One region of the Pelorhabdus rhamnosifermentans genome, then DNA from elsewhere that is predicted to be linked to it. Evidence: riboswitches for the same ligand, from Rfam matches in the RefSeq annotation. Region 1 holds a riboswitch; each other region holds the start of a gene.
The links. A riboswitch is a leader RNA that binds a small molecule or an ion and turns the genes downstream of it on or off. The one in region 1 is predicted to bind cyclic di-GMP.
Positions count from the first base shown of each region.

Region 1 (2,271 bases):
GGCAGTAATCAATGGCGATGTTCAGTCGAACCCGTTGGGTTATAAAAGTGATATAAGTATTTGGACTCGGGATATGAAGGATAAGGAAATGACCATTCCCATGAAACAGTATCTTGAAAGAAGCCCTAGTGGTTTAGTCGTTTATACAATGGTTAATGAAAAATGGTTTAAGCAGATTGTTCCTGAGTGGAGTCCTGTGAGTAAAAATGACCTTTCTGCAGATGAAAAAAATGCTGCTTGGGTGAATCTGCTGCAGATGATGAAATCTGTGAAGCTTCAGAAGGAAACACCCGCTTATAAGTATATAGATGTTACATTAGATAGTATGCAGATCAGTGATGCGATTGCTGCGGCTGTTAAAGAAAATAATGTACAGGAAAAAGATATATTGAGCATGACTGCGATCGGGCGGATGGCTTTGTTAGCTGTCGGCGATTTGACGTATACTGTTAAAATCGATAAGGCAACAAAAATGGTAACAGAAGTGGATATGGATTTGACAGATCCGATTCGCAAAGGAGCGAACTTGTTTTTAGATCTAGTGCATCCAAAAGATCGGGCGAAAATGGAAGACTTCTTAACAAACTCGACATTGAGTATGCAGATCGTTTATTCGAACTATAATAAGGTAGATCCCATCGTGATTCCTCAGGAAGTAAAGGATACGGCAAAGGAATACAAGGCACCAGTACGGAAGGCACATTCTAAACAGGTTAAGCCAAGCGGTGAAACAGTAACTCGTTTGTAAAAACTAAATTGATCAAAACTTACCGTTGTTTGGACCAACTATTTTGCCTAAAGAAAGTCATTCCAAGAAAATTCTATGTTGTGGGGTGACTCGTATTGAAAATTCAGAAAAAGTTCTGGCTTTCATTGTCTATTTGCTTGTTATGCAGTCGTTAATGTGGGAACCGGTCCGGAGGTAGACGGCAAGCCCACCTAGAATCTTAAATTCTAAGGCGAAAATAAAGAGGGTTTTATCGAAGTTTGTCGAAATACCAGACTTAGAAATATAATTGCAATTGGGTGAACCTTTTAAAGAAGAGGATGTAAAGTTATGGGGTTAAAGATTATTTAATTTATGTTTGCCAGGCTGTCAAAATAAAGGTATACCAGACGTTATTTGTCTGGTTTTTTGTTTTATTTCGATTAGATCAATTTCAAAAGCCGGATGATAGCCGACCTACATAGGGGGTATCCGTTTGAAAACAATAAATACATTTTATGAGGATTTTAACGGCTTATCAGAATTTGTTCGAAACAATCAAAATATTTTGCGTTCTAACGAGAACTCCGCTGTACTAGTGCAGGTTTTCAATGGCCAATGTGACCAAGAATTTTTCAAGCGATTGTTAGCAGAAATTGCTGAATTGGTTCCCGATGCTCTTATTCTTGGTACAACGACATCTGGTGAAATTATAAATGGACAAGTGAATGGACTCAAGACAGTTCTGTCTTTTTCGATTTTTAAACGGACTGTAGTTAAAGCAGGATTCTTTCCAAAAGGAAACCAAAATGATTTCGATTTGGGTCGTAAAATAGCCTCGACACTTGGTGGCGGTAAGGCGAAGCTATTAATTTTATTTGCTACAGGAAGGACGATGAATTCTACCGCTGTTTTAAAAGGGGTAGAATCGGTATTCCCTGGCTTGCCTGTTACTGGTGGTAATGCGGGTCATAACGCTCTTGGCTGCTTTGTTTCTTGTAACGGACAAATTACAAGTTACGGTGTTGTGGGGGTTGTACTAGAGGGGGAAAATTTAAAGGTTAGTTGTTATTCCCATTTAGGGTGGCAACCCATTGGCAAAGAAATGACTGTCACTAAGGTTGATGGTTTAAGGGTGTATACTATTGATAATATACCTGTTTATCAGATTTATCGGAAGTATTTAGGCTTAGATAGAATTGGTAATTTCTCTAACGCTGTGGAATATCCCCTCTTAGTCAATAGAAATGGATCCCTGCTGGCTAGAACACCAGATATTTACTATGAGGACGATTCAATTTCCTTCGTGGCAGAATTAGTTGAAGGGGAAAAAGTTCGCTTGAGTTTTGGTGATATTGGGATGATCTCGGAAGCGACAGTCAGTCTTTGTCAAGAGATTAGGCAACATCCCGCTGAAAGTGTTTTTGTCTATTCCTGTGAGTCGCGCAGAGGATTTCTACAGGAGCTTAGTAAGATTGAAACTGAGCCACTGCAAGAAATTGCGAACACATCCGGCTTTTTTACTTATGGGGAATTTTATTATAGCAACAAAACTAACCAAGTAC
Region 1 is NZ_JAHGVE010000025.1:45,891-48,161, reverse strand. Features, by position in the region: gene Ga0466249_RS21220 (DUF6612 family protein) at 1-748, shown strand, start outside; cyclic di-GMP riboswitch class I at 1,016-1,101, shown strand; gene Ga0466249_RS21215 (sensor domain-containing diguanylate cyclase) at 1,203-2,271, shown strand, end outside.

Region 2 (2,271 bases), on a different contig from region 1:
CGTATTCTTAGAGTCTGCCGACAACTTTCTGATTTCCTCGGCGACTACGCCAAATCCCAAGCCTGCTTCGCCAACTCTAGCTGCTTCGATAGCTGCGTTGAGGCCCAGCATTTTTGTTTCATCAGCAATTTCTTTAATAAAGTTCATTACGTCGTTTATTTTGTCTAAGAGTTCTTTTGACTTTCCAATTTCGCCATGAAGTTGTTGCTGATTGTCACTCACGTTGTTTGTAGCGGCAGTAATTTGTTCTATTGCAGTGGCTACGCCGGTAAGTCCTTCGTCTAAGGAGCTTGCAATATGCTTGAGATCATCCGCTAATTTCCGCGGTAAAGATATTCCAAAAGCACCAACAGCTTCGCCTGTTTCTTCATCCATCAGGGGGTAGGAGGCTGCAATCACGGGGTAACCATAGACAGATTCATCAATATCTTCAGTAACCAGCTTTTTTTGCTTAATAGCCTCATCGGGAGTGCTGCCCGCTCTTAAGGGGTTTCCAACCTGTAGTTCGAGCATGTCGAATTTTTGAGAAGGTTGCCGCTTAAGGAATTTTTCTTTATCCGTTATCCACATGAAGCCACCTTCGGGTAATAGGTCAGCTACGACGGGAGCAAAAGATTCAAAAGCATTTACAATTTTATGTTGACGTGGAATGGTGAGTGCCCATGCACCGATGATTTCCGTATCGTTTTCATTCCAGATAGGTCCGCTATAGGTGAATAATCTAACGCCATATACATTTCTTGGGATGCGTGCGGATACCACTTTTCTAGCTTGGATGGCTTGGGCAGAAGGTCCGCTTTTACTAAATCCCCCGTCTACTTGTAGACCGGGTATTTCAAACTTATGATTTTCAATGTAGGTGACTTTATCAAGGGTAGTAATGAAGAAGCTAGCTCCATCTTCGAAGGCTGTCAGAACAATATTAAAATAAGCTTTCACAAATTCTAATTCTTTCATGTGTACATGTAAATTATTTACTTCCATTTTCTCTCAACCCCTTGCAGCTTAATTTTAACGTTTCGTGCGACAGATTCTATTATAAAGTTTTTACCAGAATAATATTCGAAATTAGTCGCCTATTGGAGTGCTCTTGTTACCTCCCTTGCACATGGACAATTTGACCAGTTTCTAATAATTATCGGTAAAAAACTAATAGTTGCTAAAAAGCGTCAGATTTTCTGAGAAAATTCTGACGCAATAAGGTTTTAATGCTTCAATAGCAACCTGGCAATCATAGAAAATAAATCCGTAGACCCAAGGCTTTGCGTCCCTATCTTTCGATAAGTTTGCTAATATTTTATTGTCATTATGTTGGAGATATTGAGCTAACTAACACTTATCTGTTATTTTAAAACAGATAAGACAAAAGTACTATTGGCATGATGTATCAAATTTAAAGTAAAAAAAAAGCAAATTATTGTATTTTAAACACAATGGTTCCCGTTATATGGAAATTTTATTTTATTAAGTTTAGTTTGTACAATTTTATTGCTGTTGCAAGGGTTAATTTTGTTTCAAATTCGTTGATAGATATTCCCAGAATTTTTTCAATTCGTTGTTTGCGGAAGATGACGGTATTATAGTGAAGAAATAGTACTTTGGCTGTTTCTTTCAAGTTGGACTTTTGTAAAATTACGGCAAGTGTGTCCAAATAGTCGGTGCCTTTTTCATGATCATAGCGAATAAGTTTACCAATTGTTTTTTCAATAAATTCAGTTGTACGTTCTTTTTCGCTTGGTTTTATAAGCAGTTGTAAAATACCCAAATCTCGAAAGTGGACAATGTTCTTATTGCGCTCCGAGTCGTACTGCGAAACTTGAATTGCTTCCAGGGCCTGCTGAAAACTTTTTGTAAAGCCCCTTATTCCTTGTTGGTTCTCCCCAATACCTATTCGAATCGTTATGTCAGGATGATACTTATGAATCTTTTTTTGTAAGAGTTGTGCCAATGTCTTTTCTGTAAAATTATTTCCTTGATCAGAAGGGTTTATTTGATATAGAACACCGATGCTACTACGCCGCCCCCAAGTAATACACCCTTTTGTGTCATTTAGTTTATCGATGAGTTCATATTTGATATCTTCCTCTATGGTTTCAGATCTGTTTTTATGGTGTAAATGATAATCAACGGTTTTTTCAAGCTGGATTACCGAACAAAAAAATGGTTGAGAGAAATTAAGTCCTATGTTATTGATATAAGCGAGTGTTTCTTCATCTCCTCCCCTTATTCCATTAAGAATGTCATTGAAGACGTCAGCTCGGCGTTTTATTT
Region 2 is NZ_JAHGVE010000013.1:98,035-100,305, forward strand. Features, by position in the region: gene Ga0466249_RS15715 (methyl-accepting chemotaxis protein) at 1-984, opposite strand, end outside; cyclic di-GMP riboswitch class I at 1,216-1,301, opposite strand; gene Ga0466249_RS15720 (PAS domain S-box protein) at 1,457-2,271, opposite strand, start outside.
Region 2: it holds a riboswitch for cyclic di-GMP, as region 1 does, so the genes downstream of both, Ga0466249_RS15715 (methyl-accepting chemotaxis protein) here and Ga0466249_RS21215 (sensor domain-containing diguanylate cyclase) in region 1, are expected to answer to the same signal.

Region 3 (2,271 bases), on a different contig from region 1:
TTTTCGATTTAGTTTGATGCGGATTCGAGAGAACGCAGAAAGTATTGCTTTGTACGATGGTGAATATCAAGAAAAAGAAAATTGTTTGCAACGTTTTAAATATATTTTTGATAATTTTACAAAAATCATCGCAATACGAAAACAATTGATGTGGCTGACGACGGGTTATTCACATATTTCGGTAATTTTCGCTATTGCTATGGCATCGCCTCGATATTTTCGCGGACAGATTCATTTAGGGCAAATGTTTCAGATTATTGATGCCTATAATCATGTTCAAACGGGCTTTTCATTTATTATCGATAGTTTTACCCGGTTGGCACAGTGGCGGGCTGTTATTAATCGGTTGAATAGCTTTCTACTATATATCGACACTGCGCAAATGGAAAAGATGGCTCAAGAAAGGCAGATGTATAACAAGCATAAAGGAAAATTTTCTATTAGGGATGTCAGTATTTCTCAACCTGACGGTCACAACTTAGTTAGCGGGTTAAACTTTCACATAACCTCAGGTGAAAGAATGATCATTACGGGACCATCAGGGTGTGGCAAAAGTACATTATTACGGACTTTTGCTGGTCTGTGGCCTTTTGCAACAGGACGTATCGACATACCTTATGAAGGAAGAATCATGTTTGTTCCCCAAAAACCTTATATGCCTATTGATAAATTGCGCAAAATCTTACTTTATTCTGGCAGCAATCGGCAATTCGAGGATCGAGAGCTTATAGATGCTTTAAAAGACTGTAGGTTAGCACATTTTGCTGATAAATTAGATGAAATCTGTGATTGGGGACAGATTCTTTCACTGGGTGAACAGCAACGAATTGCATTTGCTCGCATACTATTATTAAAACCAGAGTGGCTTTTTTTAGATGAAGCTACGTCGGCATTAGATGAAGCTACTGAAAAGACTGTATATGAAAGAATATCTGAATTTTTGCCTCATACTTCAATTGTGAGTGTAGGACATCGGAAAACAATTTTTCATTATCATAAAAATTGTTTAGTCTTAGATGGGAGAGGGGGGTGGTGTATAAGAATGCTGGAATAAGAGTAGTCTTTAGAAGAGTTTCTATAGGCTGGTAATTGTTGCTATGACCTTGAGTGTTATTTTTGCTATGTGCTTATTAGTGAAAGGTGAGTCGAATTTTCTATATAGGGTATTGTCGATAACGGAAAAAACTTGACTAAATTTGGCATAAGTAATATTATGTAAAAGGAATGTTACAATTTCTAAAATTTTATATTGGCAAACTTACTGAAAAGTAGGGACGCAAAACTATGGGTCTAAAGACGGAGTCTATGATTGCCAAGTTGCTTATTTCGTAATAAATACATTTAGCACCCGCCTATTAGGGGCTATTTTTTTTACATCCCATTTTACTGTATGGATTATGACGATAATTGTACTCCCTTGGCGACCCAGTTGAGGAAGGTATCTATAATGTATGTTTAGAAACGGCACGAGAATTTATTGTGTTTATGTCATTGTTCTTGGTATTTTTATTGGGGCGTTGTTTGCTGTAGTGTCACCTGGTATTTATAAACTGAGTGCAATATTATTGTTTGTGCTATTATTCTTTGGTTATAAGAATAGAAAGAATTCAATTTCTTACGCCTTTGTGGCTGCTGCACTGTTTCTTCATCATTGTTTGTTGGCTAAAATTGTTTTTGATAAAAGTGTTGACGCTGATAGCCTGACTCCTTTTATTATTAATGCTGGATTTTTTTACGCACCGGTGCTTCCTGATCCCATTACACCCGTGCTGGCTGTGCTCACACTTGCATATTATTTCATCAGTTATAATGGTGGCACGATTTCATTGCTTGTAGGGGGGAAAATATTTACGACTTTTCTTATTACCTCACTTGTGAGCGGCGGTGTGTATTTTTTTCGTCAATTGTCTATAGAACGGGAACGATTTTATCAGGCCAATCTTACTGATCCACTTACGGGGTTATATACCTTTACTTATGCTGTCAAAATCGGCCAAGACTTACTTGATCATGGCAATAAGCTGATTGTCATGATTATGAATATCGATAATTTTAAAAATATCAATGATACATATGGCTATTTTATTGGGAATAAAGTATTGATTCAATTTGCCGGATATTTGCGAGACGCAGTGTGTCACGAGGCGGTTGTTGCACGTCTGGGTGGCGATGATTTCATTGTCATGATCAAGCAAGATGATGCTACTACTTTATCTGTTGATGGATTGATTGATAAGTTAAATAAACGAGAATACATTACAGATTCTGATC
Region 3 is NZ_JAHGVE010000011.1:58,996-61,266, forward strand. Features, by position in the region: gene Ga0466249_RS14235 (ABC transporter ATP-binding protein/permease) at 1-1,054, shown strand, start outside; cyclic di-GMP riboswitch class I at 1,242-1,325, shown strand; gene Ga0466249_RS14240 (diguanylate cyclase) at 1,452-2,271, shown strand, end outside.
Region 3: it holds a riboswitch for cyclic di-GMP, as region 1 does, so the genes downstream of both, Ga0466249_RS14240 (diguanylate cyclase) here and Ga0466249_RS21215 (sensor domain-containing diguanylate cyclase) in region 1, are expected to answer to the same signal.